Regions from separate parts of the Eubacterium sp. BL-380-WT-2B genome, predicted to be linked through region 1. Evidence: predicted binding sites of a transcription regulator. Region 1 holds the regulator's gene; the other holds the start of a gene.

Region 1 (7,901 bases):
TCTGGACATCAATCTGACCACTGGCGGTAACAAACCGATTCTGAAACCAAGATAAACTGAGGTGAAGGCTTGAAGCGAAAAGGCAGTTTGGCGATTGCGCTAATATGTATTTTTGTGGGTGTTTTGATTATCCTTCAGATGAAAACAGTCGACCAGTTGGGCGGGACGGTTGATTCCGAGCGCGCCGGCGACCTGGCTGCTGAGGTAAAAGCCCTTGAAAACAAAAATGACGAGCTGAACAACCAGCTCGAGGATCTCGAAAAACAGCTGGCAAACTATGAATCGGATGCCGCTGGAACCGATGATGTCATAAAGAAAAAACAGAAGGAAATGGAAAAGGAACGCGTGCTTGCAGGTGTGACGGATGTGACGGGCTCAGGCCTGGTCATCACCATTGATACCGACAGCACAGATTACGACGCTTCCCTCTATTCCAAAAGCTCCGATCTGCTGCTCTCACTGGTAAACGAGCTGAACGCAGCAGGTGCCGAAGCCATTTCCATCAATGGCGAGCGTTTGATTAATACTTCGGAGATCCGCCAGGCGGGCTCCTATATTAATATTAACCGTAACAAATACGGTGCACCCTTTGAGGTGAAAGTCATTGGCAATCCTCAGGATCTGTCCGCTGCCATCAAAATGCGGGCTGGTGTTGTGGATGTCATGCAGTCCAATAAGCTGAAGGTTTCTATTTCACAGGAAGACAATGTTCTGGTAAAGGCCTACAGCGGTGTGATTGACTTTAAGTATGCCAAGCCGGCCTCAGGCAGTGGGGCCAGTGAATAGCGGTGGGCTATGAAGAATATAAGTGAAAAAGCCATGAACCGGATACTGGTTTTGGTCTTTCTGGTGGTTGGCATCGGAATGGCTCTGATCGTTAAGGAGATTGGCTCAAAAGACATTCCGGCCCAGCGTACCTTTGTCAACGCGAAAACCCTGTACAATCAGGAGCTTGAGGAGGATAACCTCAAGGTCAAAAATGAGGAGCTTGGCAAAAAAATAGCAGCTGAGCAAAAAAGACTCGACACCTACGAGGAGGCCCGGAGGGCCATCGAGGATGAAGGGTCAGTGGTCGATACTGTCGGCCAATATCTGGATGCAGAGCTCGAAAACTATAAAATGGCAGACGGTTCTGTGCCGATCCAGGGACCTGGCATTGTCATCACGCTGGAAGACAGCGACAAAGCCATCGAACCTGGAGAAAATCCCAATAAATACCTGGTGCATAACTCAGATGTACTGGCAGTCATCAACGAACTGAAGGCAGCCGGCGCAGAGGGAATCCAGCTCAATAAAATGCGCGTGACAAGCAGCAGCAACATCGACTGCGGCGGCGCGGTCATAAATGTGGATGATGAGATTTCCTCACCTCCATTTGTGATTGAAGCCATTGGAGACCCTGAATCCATGTATATTTACTTAAATTCTGATGAAAGTGTTATTCAACTGTTGAAATATTGGGAAATAAAGGTTAATATAGAAAAGTCAGAATATTTACTACTCAACAAAAGTAATAAACTGTAATTTGATTTTTTGCAGAGAAACGGGGACAACGATGCTATATCCATTAATAGGGCTGCTTGCAGGGCTTTTAATCGGTGTTGTTTTGCCTTTTGAAATACCGCTGGCATATTCATCCTATCTCTCAATCGCGATACTCGCTTCGCTGAATTCAGTATTTGGCGGCATTCAGGCAGACCTGGAAGGAAAATTTGACCAGAAACTGTTTATCACCGGTTTTTTTGGCAACACCATTTTAGCGGCGCTGCTGACCTATATCGGTGACAGGGTAGGAATTCCAATTTATTACGCAGCAATCTTTTATTTTGGAACCAGCCTGTTTTCAAATTTTGCGAAGATCCGGCGTTATTATTTCCGGTCTGGCAGCAAAGAATCAGATCCTAAAGCGATTTCAAAGGAGCAGAAGCATGGTCATTCAACCGGCCATAAGGCTGAGCCTATAGAAATAATACATTCCACGACCGATGATTTGGACGAGACAGAGGACTATGAGGAAGAAGACTACGATGCCGTCGAGCTTGACGAGAACGGCTACCGCGGAGACGCTTCCGACGAGGATGAAGTCTTTGAAGATGATGAAGAACTGGATGAAGAACAAAAAAATGATGATAAAAAACAAACTAAGAGTTTCTTACGTGAAATAGAGGAGGAAGAAAAGTGATTGAATTAGATGGCTACAATGATAATTTTGCGAGAATTCGTGTAATTGGTGTTGGCGGCGGCGGGAACAATGCCGTTAACCGCATGATCGAATCCGGTCTGAAGGGTGTTGACTTCATATCCATCAATACTGATAATCAGGCATTAGCCCTGACCCTGGCTGAAAAACGCCTTCAGATTGGTGAAAAGACCACCGGCGGTCTTGGTGCAGGCGGTAACCCGGAAATGGGTCAGAAGTCTGCGGAAGAAAGCCGTGATGCCATTGCAGATTTAATTCAGGAAACAGATCTGTTATTTATCACTGCTGGTATGGGCGGCGGAACCGGTTCCGGTGCTGCGCCGATCATTGCAAAAATTGCCCGTGAAATGGGAATCCTGACCATTGGTGTTGTCACCAAGCCGTTCTCTTTTGAAGGCCGGGTCCGTATGCGCAACGCTCAGATTGCCAGTGATTTCCTTCAGGACAATGTCGATGCGCTGGTGACCATTCCAAATGACCGCCTGTTAAGAATGGCGGATAAGACCACTTCTTTAAGAGACGCTTTCAAACTGGCAGATGATGTCTTATTACAGGGTGTTAAGAGTATTTCTGACCTGATCTCTATGCCGGGTCTCGTAAGCCTTGACTTTGCTGATGTTAAGACCATCATGAAGGATGCTGGTCTGGCGCACATGGGCGTTGGCCGTGCCTCCGGTGAAAACCGTGCCGAAGAAGCAGCAAAAGAAGCAATCTTAAGTCCGCTTCTGGAAACCGAAATCGACGGTGCTACCGGCGTGCTCTTAAATATTACTGCAGGCGAAGACCTGTCACTCTTTGAAGTGGACAGAGCCGCTACCATTGCGAGAGAAGCTTCTGACGAAGACGCCAACGTTATCTTTGGTGCGACCATTGATGAAAGCTTTGGCGACGAAATCCAGATTACGGTTATCGCCACTGGTTTTTTACCGGCAGAAGAAGTGGAAGCTAAAAAAGCTGCTATTCTGAACAGCGCAAATGCTGCTGCTGCAAATACAACTGCTAAGCCTGAAACCAAAACAACCAGCGGTGCTGGCGAATTTGCGATTCCTGGATTTTTAAGCAACGAAGACTAAGGTGTCTGAATGAAGTGTCCCTTTTGTGATTATGACGAAAGCAAAGTAGTTGATTCACGACCTGTTGAAGAAGGCACTATGATTCGTAGAAGAAGGGAATGCATCCGATGCGCCAAAAGGTTTACAACCTATGAGCGGATTGAAAACATTCCCTTGATCGTTGTTAAAAAGGGCGGCCAGCGTGTCCCCTTTGATAAAAATAAAATTTTGAACGGGATGATCAAAGCCTGTGAAAAACGTCCGGTCCCCATCGACAACATCCAGCGTGTTGTTGACTTGATGGAGAAGGAGCTTTATCAGGTTGAAGATAAAGAGGTGGAATCATCCTATATTGGAGAGCGCGTTATGGATGCGCTTAAGGATATCGATCAGGTGGCCTACGTTCGTTTTGCATCAGTTTATCGTGAGTTTAAGGATGTCGAGTCCTTTATGGATGAACTGAACCGCCTAATGTCTGAACGCTGAAGGCGTGGAGTAGTGAATGAAATTTTTTGAAAAAACCATTGCGTCCAAAGAGATTTATAATGGACGTATCTTAAATTTAAAGGTCGACGAAGTCGAGCTTCCGGATGGAGGGACCTCTTTCCGGGAACTGGTAGACCACAAACAGGGTGTCGGTATTCTGCCTGTCAGAGGCAACCGGATTATTTTTGTGCGCCAGTTTAGAAAGGCCATCGAAAAAGTGATCCTGGAGATACCGGCAGGTCTGGTTGAAGTGGGTGAAGATCCAAAAGAGGCAGCAGTGCGGGAGCTGCAGGAGGAAATTGGCCTGAAGCCCCTGGATTTGCACTTTTTAGGAGAAATGTGGCCCTCGCCGGGATTTACCAATGAAGTGACCACTTTATTTATGGCGTCTCAATTTGTTATTGAGCCGAGAAAACAGGATGATGATGAATTCATCGAAATTGTCGAAATGCCTATACGGACAGTCCGGGCGCTTTACCTTAAGGGGAAGTTTTCAGACGCAAAGACTGCCTGTGTTTTAGGTCGCTTTTTTTCTCTTATGTAAATAAAATCATCGAGGTGGTCTTTTATCATCTGTGTCGCACACAGGATAACAGATCACTTTTCTTATTATTTGTAACAAATAAATTAAAGCTTTTAAGGAGAAACTGAATGACAGAAAATTTTGTATTTTCCGGTCATGACACAGTAGCGTTAGCGCAGAAATACGGCACGCCGCTTTATGTTATGAGCGAAGATATTTTAAGAGCCAACATCAACCGTATTAAGGACGCCTTTGAATCAGCAGGCGCGGTCTATGATGTGAACTATGCCGGCAAAACCTTTTTAAATATGGGAATGTGCCGGATTATTGAAAGTGAGGGCATCTCTCTGGATGTGGCCTCAGGCGGAGAACTCTATACGGCTGTGAAAAGTGGTTTTAATCCTGCCCGTATCTGCTTTCATGGGAGCAATAAAAACCAGGCCGAGCTGGAAATGGCGCTTGGCTACAAGGTAGGCCGTATCGTCATCGACAGTGAATGGGAGCTGGAGCGGCTGCAGCTTTTGACTGAGGAGCTTGAGCAGCCTGTCAAGGTGCTGTTTCGGGTGTCTCCCGGAATCGAAGCCCATACCCATGAGCTCATACAGACTGGGAAGCTTGACTCCAAATTTGGCCTGCCATTGAGCCAGGCCCGTGAGATTATCGGCCGCACAAAAGAAATGAACTATGTGGAGACTGTCGGCATTCACTGCCACATCGGCTCTCAGATTGCAGATGAAAAGCCTTTCTTACTGGCTTCGGAAGTCATGCTCGATCTTTATAAGGCATTGCTCTCCGATGGCCTTAATCTGACTGAGATTAATCTGGGCGGCGGCTTTGGTATTCCTTACTTGAAGGAAGATCCCAGTTTTGATGTTACCAGTTATATTCCTAAAATGGTCGACCATATGCGTGAGATGGCTGAGCAGAGAGAGGTTCCGATGCCTAAAATCGTGGTAGAGCCTGGCCGTTCAGTGGCTGCTCCGGCGGGCATTACCTTATATACAGTGGGGACCGTCAAAGAAATCCCGGGACTCAAAAAGTACGTGAGTGTTGACGGGGGTATGGCAGATAATCCTCGCCCGGCGCTTTACGGTGCGGACTATGATGCTGTGATCTGTAATAAGCCACAGGATGAAGCATTGATGGAAGAGGTAACAGTCAGCGGTAAAGCGTGTGAGACAGATACTTTAATTAAATCCATTAAGCTGCCGTCTCCCCAGCCAGGCGATACGCTGGCAGTGCTTCATACAGGCGCCTATAATTATTCGATGGCCAGCAACTATAATCGTTTTAGAAGGCCGGCTGTTATCCTTTTGAAGGGCGATCAGTCAGCAGTCCTGGTTGAACGTGAAAGCTTTGAGGATCTGGTCAAAAATGACAGGATTCCCTCCTGGCTAGAGGACTGATTATGTTTAGTGCGAGCTATTTTATCAACCTGCTGCTGAGCCTGCCCGGCATCTTAGTCGCCATTTCTTTTCACGAAATGGCTCACGGCTATGCGGCGGACGCCATGGGCGATCCAACCCCGAAGCTGGCGGGACGCCTGACTGTTAATCCCCTTAAGCACATTGACCCCATCGGTTTTATCAGTATGCTGCTTTTTCGTTTTGGCTGGGCAAAGCCTGTGCCGGTTAATCCGAATAATTTTAAAAACCATCGGAAGGGAATCATTGTTGTCAGTCTGGCGGGCTGCTTCACAAACCTTTTGTTAGGGTTTATTTCGCTCATTGCGATCTACGCGGTTTCGCCTTTTGCCAACGTGTATCTGCTGCAGATTCTGCAGTATCTGTACCTGTATAACCTGATGTTTGCAGTCTTTAACCTCATTCCCATTCCACCCCTCGACGGGTCGCAGATTCTGGCTGAGTTTTTGCCTTATAACGCAAAACAGAAGTTCTACCAGTTTTCACGTTATGGGATGATCATTCTGCTGCTGCTGGTTGTATTTAATGTGTTTGGTCTGATTATTACACCCATCATCAACGGGATCGATGGGTTATTCAGAATGATATTAAACCCACTTTTTTTAATGCTTTGGTCATAAAATGAATAGTTATGAAGTCAGTTTAGAGAAATTTGAAGGTCCTCTGGACCTTCTCATTCATTTAATTCAAAAAAACAAAATTGATATTTACGATATTCCCATCGCAGAAATCACAAACCAGTATCTGGCCCATATTGAGAAATGGCGTGAACTGGATATGGAGGTTGCCAGCGAGTTTGTGGTTATGGCTTCCAAGCTTTTGGAGATTAAATCCAGAATGCTTCTGCCAAGAGCAAAGGATGAGGAAGAGGACGAAGAAGACCTGAAAGAGAAGCTGGTACGGCAGCTTATAGAGTATAAAATCTTTAAAAATATCAGCACTTATCTGGAAGAACGGGAGTGCGCGGAGCTTCATGCCGTCTATAAGGATCCGGAATATATCCCAGTTATGACCCAGGACGCCGAGGTTGAGATCAACCCTGAGGATATTTTTAAAGCATACTCCAACATATTTTCCCTATACAACGATGAGATTGAGTTCAAAGATTTTTCTCAGGAGATTGTAAGGGAAGTTTTTACTGTAGAGGAAAAAATTGAGTACATCGAGCACCAGTTTGAGCTCAATCGCTCTGGAGAACTCCATTTTTCAGAGCTGTTCAGAAAAAAAGTCAGCCGGGGAGAAGTTGTTGTAACCTTTCTGGCGCTTTTGGAGATGTATAAAATTAATAACATACGGCTTTTTCAGAACCGTGTATTTCAGGAAATTATCATCAGACAGAGGACAGAGGAATAAATGCAGGAACTTTCAAAGAGTAATAAAAAGCGTCTAAAGGGAATCATCGAAGGCATCCTTTTTGCCGCCGGTGAGCCCGTCGCGCTGCGTGAGCTTGAAAAGGCGATGGAGCTGGACGGGAACACCATTCAGGCCCTTATGTCAGAACTGGAAAAGGACTATGGCAGTGTGGAACGAGGGCTTCGCCTAGTGCAGGTCAATCACACATGGCAGCTGTCCACAAAGCCTGAACATTACGATTTTATCCGTCAGGTACTGGGGCAGCAGGAGGCCACAGGGCTGTCCAAGGCGGCTCTTGAGACGCTTTCGATCATTGCCTACCGCCAGCCGATTACCCGGATCGATATTGATAATCTGAGAGGGGTCAGCTCCAACAGTTCTGTTCAGCGGCTCCTTGACCGGGGGCTGATCAAGGAGGCTGGCAGGATGGAAGCGCCGGGTCGGCCGATTCTCTATAAAACAACCCCCGCCTTTTTAAAGACCGTTCATTTGAAGCATATCGAGGATTTGCCGGCTTTTGAGCAGTTTGCTGAGGGAGAACAGCAGAAAATCGATATCTCCGCTTCTATGGCGGAAAATATGGAAATAAACACAGTTGAGGAATTGAATTGAGATTACAGAAATATATGGCCCAGTGTGGCGTTGCTTCAAGACGTAAATCCGAAGAGATGATTGCCGCAGGCAGGGTATGTGTCAACGGTGAGGCAGTGCTGACACCAGGGCTTCAGGTAGACCCGGAAGCCGACACGGTTACAGTGGATGGCAAAACCATCGCGGAGGATAAAAAAATTTATGTGCTGCTGAACAAGCCAAAAGGTGTGGTTTCTACCTCGGCAGACCGCCACACCGACCAGACCGTGATG
Region 2 (7,901 bases), on a different contig from region 1:
ATCGGTAATCTGCAGAGCGACCAGACCGAGGATGATATCGTCAAGTCTGCGATGGCAAAACACTTAGGCAGCACTTCCCTAAAAGATCTGGCAAAAGATAAAAAAACAGCAGTCATCATTATCAGCGACCATACGCGCCCGGTGCCAAGCAAGCACATTATTCCATTTATGCTTGAGGAAATGCGCGCGGGAAACCCGGATATCGATATCACACTGCTTGTCGCCACAGGCTTTCACCGCGGTACCACAAAAGAAGAGCTGGTATCAAAGCTGGGGCAGAAAATTGTCGATGAAGAAAAAATCGCTGTACACGATTCTTCCAATGCCGACGAAAATGTTAAAATCGGGGTACTTCCCTCTGGCGCCGATTTGATCATCAACCGCCTTGCGGCCGAGGCCGACCTTCTTGTCTCTGAGGGGTTTATTGAGCCACATTTTTTCGCCGGCTTTTCAGGCGGCCGAAAAAGTGTGCTGCCAGGTGTCTCTGACCGCGTGACCGTCTTAGGCAATCACTGCAGCAAATTCATTGCAAGCCCTTACGCGCGCACCGGTATTTTAGAAAACAACCCTATCCATACCGATATGAAATCTGCCGCTGAACAGGCTGGTCTCCAGTACATTGTCAATGTGATTATCGATGAGGATAAACGTGTTGTCATGGCCTTTGCGGGCGATCCTTTCATCGCGCATGAGGCCGGATGCGAATTTTTAAAGCAATACTGCCGTGTTAAGGCCGTACCGGCCGACATCGTCATCACAGGCAACGGCGGGGCGCCTCTCGATCAGAACATGTATCAGTGCGTTAAAAGCATGACTGCTGCCGAAGCATCCGCCGGAGACGATGGTGTTATTATTCTCTGCGCCGAATGTCTGGATGGTACCGGCGGAGATGGCTTTTACCACGCCATGCGGGACTGCGAATCCGCCAGAGCACTTTTTGAAAACATTATGACGATTCCACAGAACCAGACAAGGCCTGACCAGTGGGAATATCAGATTCTCGCACGCATTCTCTCAAAACACACGGTTTTATATGTTACACGGCCGGAAATGAAAGATATTGTAACTGAAATGAAAATGACCTATGCGCCAGATCTTGACACAGCCGTCAAAATGGCCAGAGAAATCAAAGGTGAAAACGCCAGCTTTACAGTTATTCCAAACGGAATTGCCGTTATCGTCGAGCAATAAAGTTCATTATCTACTCCTCTAAATAAATATATGAAAAGGGCATCCGAAAGGATGCTTTTTTCATGTATTTCACAATAAACAAGGTGCTTTTCATTGATAAACTGTTCACTCCCGGGCAATTTTGTGGTATAATAGGTGCGATTGGCAATTTGACAATATTCGAATGCTCAAGGAGGGCTTATGAAGACCCAGAGAACCTTATTAATGATATTATTGTGTCTCTTCCTTACCGTTATGCCGGTATGTGCCCAGACACCCGAAAATACGGCCGACAGTGCCGAAACCTTAACTTCCGCAGTCAGTGCACTTAACGAAACCGGAGGAACTATCCGCATTACAAAAGATATTATTTTAGGAACAGACAGCAGTATTGGTGGCTTTGAACCCGACAGCAACATTACCTTGGATCTTGGAGGAAATACCCTGTACATCCAAAACAGCTGGTCCCTTAAAAACATAACCATTACCGGTCAGAGGACTTTGATCATGCTGGAGAACAATGCAGACCTTCATCTCGATCACACCACCCTGGCAGCTACCGCTGAAAACAGCACAGCCATTAAAATTACAGGAGACAGCCGCCTGTCAGCTGAGGCTTCAAAAATTGAGGCAATCGGGACCAACACCTTTGGTATCATCGCTGTCAGCACCGCTGACTTGTCCTTTAACTCTACCCTTGTCAGTACCATTGGCAGCAGCAGCACCTCTATTCAGACAAAAGGCATTGTTGATGCCTATTTCAGTGAAATTACTGCTGAAGGAACTGGAGCCACGGCTATTAAAGCAGGCGAAGTGCTTCTAAATACAAGCGCTGTTTCTCCGGAGGCCTCAAACGCTGTTATTGCAGATACCACCGCGGCCCCCACGAACACAGGCTACCACTACACAGAATTGAACACTCTGGGCGGTCTGCCTGATAGTATGATGTTTGAAATTACCGACAAGAAGACAGGCGATATCCGCTACACCCCGTCAATGCCTGTCTGTTGGGATACTGACACAGCAGACATTACAAAGGCCGGAATTTATCCGCTGGACTACGAGCTCTGTCCTGATACATTTACTCCTGCCGGCGCTGCCTCTTTACTAAAAAATCAAACGCAGCAGCTTGTCGTCATTGATCCTAAAAAGCCTTTTATTTATTACGATGCACCTGTGACTGAAAACACTGGCAGCTACAGTTTGCTTCTCCGATTCCACCAGCCAATCCAAAGCTTTGGCACTCCAACACTTTGGGTGGAAAAGGACGACAGCAGTACATGGCAGACCTGGCCGTCTGAAAAAATCACCCCGGCCGCCTCAAACCAATATAGTCTGACCGGTCTGGAGGCCGGCCACAGCTATGTTTTCCAGCTTGAAGCCAAAAACGGCAGTATTAACGGCGATTCCAATGCTATCCGCATTACACTTGATCAGGACGGAAACCCTACTGTTACTCAGAGTGATATGGACCACGGTAGCAGTGAAATAAAATCAGTGCCGACGACAGCCCCCAAAGCCTATGTTGAAACAGAATCCGTTGCTCCTTCTGTTTCAAACCCCAGTAAAAATGTTAGAACGGGTAGCAGAGAAAGCCTTAAATCCGAATCGACCCTTTATCTCCAGGAAATGGGTAATGCCTTAAAAACCGTATCCAACTACCTGAATGGTACTACCCCCGTCTCCGATAATGTGAACACTGGAATTAACGGTGCCCTAAAGAATAATATAAAAGGCGGATTACCTGCGGTGGCAGCACTCAGTCTGACATTCCTCTGTGCAGTTACCATGCTGCTTGTACGGAAAGAAACAACGGACGTAAAAGATGAGTAAAAGCAAGTACATCAAATCCATATATTGTATGCTATACTTATTAAAATTATTTTTATCTAAATGTAGCGGTATACGTTGAAATAGCGTATACCGTTTTTTCATATGCGCAGCCGTTTTTAACTGTAAAAATTTGCCCTCTTTCGAGCTTATTTATTAAAAATTTTTGTGCACATTTTTTATCCACAGGCCTCAGCCCTCTCATTCTCTCATTTTAATCATTTTCACAAAATATTGTCCACAAATTGACAGCCAGCACAATATATAGTATGATTCTCGATATAAACAACAATAACTAAGCATCCGGAGGAATGATGTAATGATCGACAATATTATAAAACGAAACGGGACTGTAGCGCCTTTTGATACCCGTAAAATCAGCAGCGCCATCTACAAAGCAAATATCTCTGTGAACGGCGAGTCTATGACAGAAAAGCACATTGAGTTTCTGACGAATGTGGTTACCTCAGCGGCAGAGCCTTTGGTCTGCCCGACAGTAGAGCAGATACAGGATATTGTGGAGGAAACACTGATCAAAGCTGATTACGCAAAAACGGCCAAGGCCTATATCCTGTACCGCGCCGAGCACGCCAAAACACGTCAGGCCGAAAGCGATTTGATGGAAATATATAAAGATCTCACCTTCCGCTACGCTGAGGACGCAGATCTTAAACGTGAAAACGCTAATATCGACTCCGATACAGCCATGGGAACTATGCTGAAATACGGTTCTGAAGGGTCAAAATATTTCATTGATAATTACATCCTTCCGCGCGAAATTGCTGATGCGCATATCTCCGGTGATATACATATTCATGATAAAGATTTTTATATGCTGACTGAAACCTGCTGCCAGATTGATTTACTCAAGCTTTTTAAAGGTGGCTTCTCAACAGGGCACGGCTATCTACGCGAGCCTAATGACATCCGCAGCTACTCTGCCCTTGCCTGTATCGCCATTCAGGCAAATCAAAATGAAATGCACGGAGGCCAGAGTATTCCAAACTTTGACTACGCCATGGCGCCCGGCATTGTCAAAACCTTCAGCAAGCTGTACCGCAAAGCGCTGATCAACGATCTCAGTGTCTGTTCCGGCCAGGACCGTGAAACAGTCACAGAGATGGTTGCCTTCGCCTGCGAAAAAATTGAGGCTCCGATCACCTTGGATACGCTGGAAGCTTTTGGCCGGGAGCTTTCCATATTTTTTAATGGGTCTTCTTTTGATGCCCAGATGATTAATAAAACGCATGATCATGCCTGCAAGACCGCTCTGCGTGAATCAGAGGAAGCCACCTATCAGGCGATGGAGGCCTTCATCCACAACCTGAATACCATGAACTCACGGGCCGGCGCACAGGTTCCCTTTTCCTCCGTAAACTATGGCACGGATACCTCATCCGAAGGACGTATGGTCGTCAAAAATCTGCTGAAAGCCACAGCAGCCGGACTTGGTAACGGTGAGACCCCCATTTTTCCGGTTCAGATTTTCAAGGTAAAGGAAGGCATTAACTATAACGAAACCGACCCTAACTACGATCTTTTTAAGCTGGCCATCAAGACGTCTTCTATGCGCCTTTTCCCGAACTTCAGCTTTCTGGATGCCCCCTTTAATTTACAATATTATGAAGAGGGTGATTATAATACTGAGGTAGCCTACATGGGATGCCGAACCCGGGTTATGGGAAACCATTATGACCCTCAGAATGAAACGACCTGCGGTCGCGGCAATTTAAGTTTTACTTCCATCAATCTACCAAGGATTGCCCTTGAATCCAACGGAAGCCTTGACACCTTTTATAGGCTTCTGGACGAACGTGTTTCTCTGGTTGTGAAACAGCTGCTTCACCGCTTTAAAATCCAAGCCGCCAAAAGAGGCAGAAATTATCCTTTCCTGATGGGACAGGGTGTCTGGATCGATTCGGAAAGCCTTGGCCGGGACGACCGTGTTGAGGACGTTTTAAAGCACGGAACCCTGAGCGTCGGCTTTATCGGACTTGCTGAAACGCTCAAGGCGCTTACCGGCAGGCATCATGGTGAAAGTACAGAAAGCCAGGCTCTGGGGCTTCAGATCATCTCGCATCTGAGGTGCCTGATGGACGCTGAATCTGAAAGAACTGGTTTGAACTTCACCCTGCTCGCTACCCCGGCAGAAGGGCTCAGCGGACGCTTTGTCGCCATAGACCGTGAAAAGTTCGGGACTGTTCCCGGCATTACAGACCGTGAATTTTACACAAATTCTTTCCATGTTCCGGTCTACTATCCCATACAGGCCTATAAAAAAATTCAGTTGGAGGCGCCATACCACGAATACACCAACGCAGGGCACATCAGCTACGTCGAGCTGGATGGGAATGCCAGCGCCAACCTCGCGGCTTTTGAAAAAATTGTCCGCTGCATGAAAGAAGCCGGCATTGGATATGGTTCCATCAACCATCCAGTTGACCGAGATCCCGTCTGCGGCTACAATGGTATAATCGGCGAAGAATGTCCAAACTGTCACAGACACGAGGGCGATGGAAACCCTGATTTTGAGCGCATCCGCCGAATCACGGGCTATCTGGTGGGCACCATTGACCGCTGGAATAACGCAAAGCGCGCAGAGGAGAAAGCGAGGGTAAAGCATGGCGTTTCTGCTAATCAATAACTGTATCGAAGAATCCATTGTTGACGGACCTGGGCTCCGCTTTGTCATTTTTACACAGGGCTGCCCCCACCATTGTCCTGGATGCCACAACCCTCAGACACACCAGATAACTGGAGGAACTTTTGTGGAGACAGAAATACTTCTCGCCAGAATAGTGGAAAACCCTCTACTTCAGGGTGTTACATTCAGCGGCGGCGAGCCCTTTCTGCAATCCGCAGCCCTGGCCGACTTAGCCCAGAAGCTTCATGTAAACAGTCTGGATGTAGTCACTTACACCGGTTACACACTGGAAAAGCTGAAAGCCATGAAGGATGAAAGCATCAATGCCCTGCTTCGGGAAAGCGATCTTCTCATCGATGGGCCATTTCAATCTGAAAATCGCGATCTAACCCTCCCCTTTCGTGGAAGCAGTAATCAGCGTATTATAGAATTACACCATTAAAAAAGCGGGTGTGTACGAAATAGAATGTACACACCCGCTTTTTATTTTTATTTATTCCTCAAATAAAGCGGTTGATAAGTAACGTTCTCCAGTGTCGGGTAACAGAACTACAATATTTTTCCCTTTATTTTCAGGACGTTTTGCAAGTTGTGTTGCCGCCCAAAGAGCCGCGCCGGATGAAATACCGACTAGCAGTCCTTCCTCTTCTGCTACCTCACGGCCTGTCACAAAAGCGTCTTCATTATCGACTTTAATGATTTCATCGTAGACGCCTGTGTTCAGGGTATCCGGTACAAAACCAGCCCCGATTCCCTGAATCTTATGCGGACCTGCCTTTCCTTCAGACAGCACTGGAGAACCCGTCGGTTCAACGGCGATCACCTTTATTTCTGGATTTTTAGATTTCAGGTACTCACCTACACCAGTAATTGTACCGCCTGTACCGATACCTGCAACAAAGTAATCCACCTTTCCGTCTGTGTCTTCCCAGATTTCCGGGCCAGTCGTCGCTCTGTGCACAGCCGGGTTCGCAGGATTGATAAACTGTCCGGGAATAAATGAGTCAGGCGTTTCCTTTGCCAGCTCCTCTGCTTTTGCGATAGCACCCTTCATACCAGCTGCACCATCAGTCAGAATCAGCTCAGCCCCATAGGCCTTTAAGAGCTTTCTTCGTTCCACACTCATGGTTTCAGGCATTATCAGAATCACACGGTAGCCTCTGGCGGCAGCGACGCTTGCCAGACCGATACCGGTATTACCGCTCGTCGGTTCAATAATAACTGAGCCTTTCTTCAGCAGCCCCTTTTCTTCCGCATCATCAATCATGGCCTTGGCAATACGATCTTTTACGCTTCCTGCGGGATTAAAATATTCAAGCTTTGCCAGCACCGCAGCACCCAGTGCATTTTCCTTTTCATAATTGCTGAGTTCCAAAAGCGGTGTTTTTCCAATCAATTCTGTTAAACTCTTATAAATTTTTGCCATTTTGTTTTCCTCCGTTTAAAATATATTTAATTTTATGTTTTCATATATGATTACTATGATTTTATTATATGGTGCAGAATCGATTCTGTCAAGCACTTTTAAAAAATAATTCATATTTTTCATATATGTTTTAAAAAAACGTTGACTTTCCAGATTTTTCATACTATGATTATAAAAACATATTTATTAACTATGTTTTGTACTATTTATAAAGGAGACTTTCCCATGAACATTAATACCCTCTGTATTCACGGTTCTAACGTTTATCACAACGATACCGGAGCCATTTCTGTTCCTATTTTTCAAAATGCCACCTTTGCCCACCCTGGGGTTGGGCAGAGTACAGGCTATGATTATTCGCGCATTCAGAATCCAACTCGGGAGCACCTTGAGGAGACCATCGCCCAGCTGGAACACGGGAACGAAGCGATTGCATTTTCCTCTGGCATGGCGGCTGTTACCGCTCTTTTTGAACTGTTTAAAAGCGGTGACCACATTATCACCTCCGACGATCTTTACGGTGGCTCACACCGGCTGTTTAACAGTATTTCTTCCAATCATGGGCTGCAGTTCACGGCGGTCAACACCTCGGATACAGCAGCGGTCAAGGGCGCTGTCACACCTCTCACCAAAGCTATTTTTATCGAAACGCCGACCAACCCCATGATGAAAGTGACAGATATAAAAGCAATATCCAAAATCGCAAAGGCCTGTGATCTTTTGCTGCTGGTGGACAATACTTTTTTAACACCTTACTATTTAAACCCGCTGGAACTCGGGGCAGATGTGGTTATCCACAGCGGCACAAAATATTTGTCCGGCCATAACGAC

The links. Region 1 encodes NrdR, which represses ribonucleotide reductase genes. Its sites were predicted from a motif close to CACNANATNTNGTG; they were not measured.
Region 2: the regulator NrdR is predicted to act here: its motif matches at 3,257-3,270, upstream of FYJ53_RS04025 (anaerobic ribonucleoside triphosphate reductase).

Annotation. Positions count from the first base shown of each region.
Region 1 is NZ_VUMP01000011.1:40,998-48,898, forward strand. Features, by position in the region: gene FYJ53_RS19450 (cell division protein FtsQ/DivIB) at 1-55, shown strand, start outside; gene FYJ53_RS19455 (DUF881 domain-containing protein) at 88-786, shown strand; gene FYJ53_RS19460 (DUF881 domain-containing protein) at 796-1,524, shown strand; partial or broken gene FYJ53_RS21560 (small basic family protein) at 1,556-1,867, shown strand; gene ftsZ (cell division protein FtsZ) at 2,179-3,273, shown strand; gene nrdR (transcriptional regulator NrdR) at 3,283-3,738, shown strand; gene FYJ53_RS19480 (NUDIX hydrolase) at 3,755-4,282, shown strand; gene lysA (diaminopimelate decarboxylase) at 4,390-5,667, shown strand; gene FYJ53_RS19490 (site-2 protease family protein) at 5,670-6,305, shown strand; gene FYJ53_RS19495 (ScpA family protein) at 6,307-7,038, shown strand; gene scpB (SMC-Scp complex subunit ScpB) at 7,039-7,650, shown strand; gene FYJ53_RS19505 (pseudouridine synthase) at 7,647-7,901, shown strand, end outside.
Region 2 is NZ_VUMP01000002.1:229,258-237,158, reverse strand. Features, by position in the region: gene larA (nickel-dependent lactate racemase) at 1-1,191, shown strand, start outside; gene FYJ53_RS04030 (fibronectin type III domain-containing protein) at 1,372-3,003, shown strand; gene FYJ53_RS04025 (anaerobic ribonucleoside triphosphate reductase) at 3,320-5,644, shown strand; gene nrdG (anaerobic ribonucleoside-triphosphate reductase activating protein) at 5,622-6,086, shown strand; gene cysK (cysteine synthase A) at 6,138-7,070, opposite strand; gene FYJ53_RS04010 (PLP-dependent aspartate aminotransferase family protein) at 7,296-7,901, shown strand, end outside.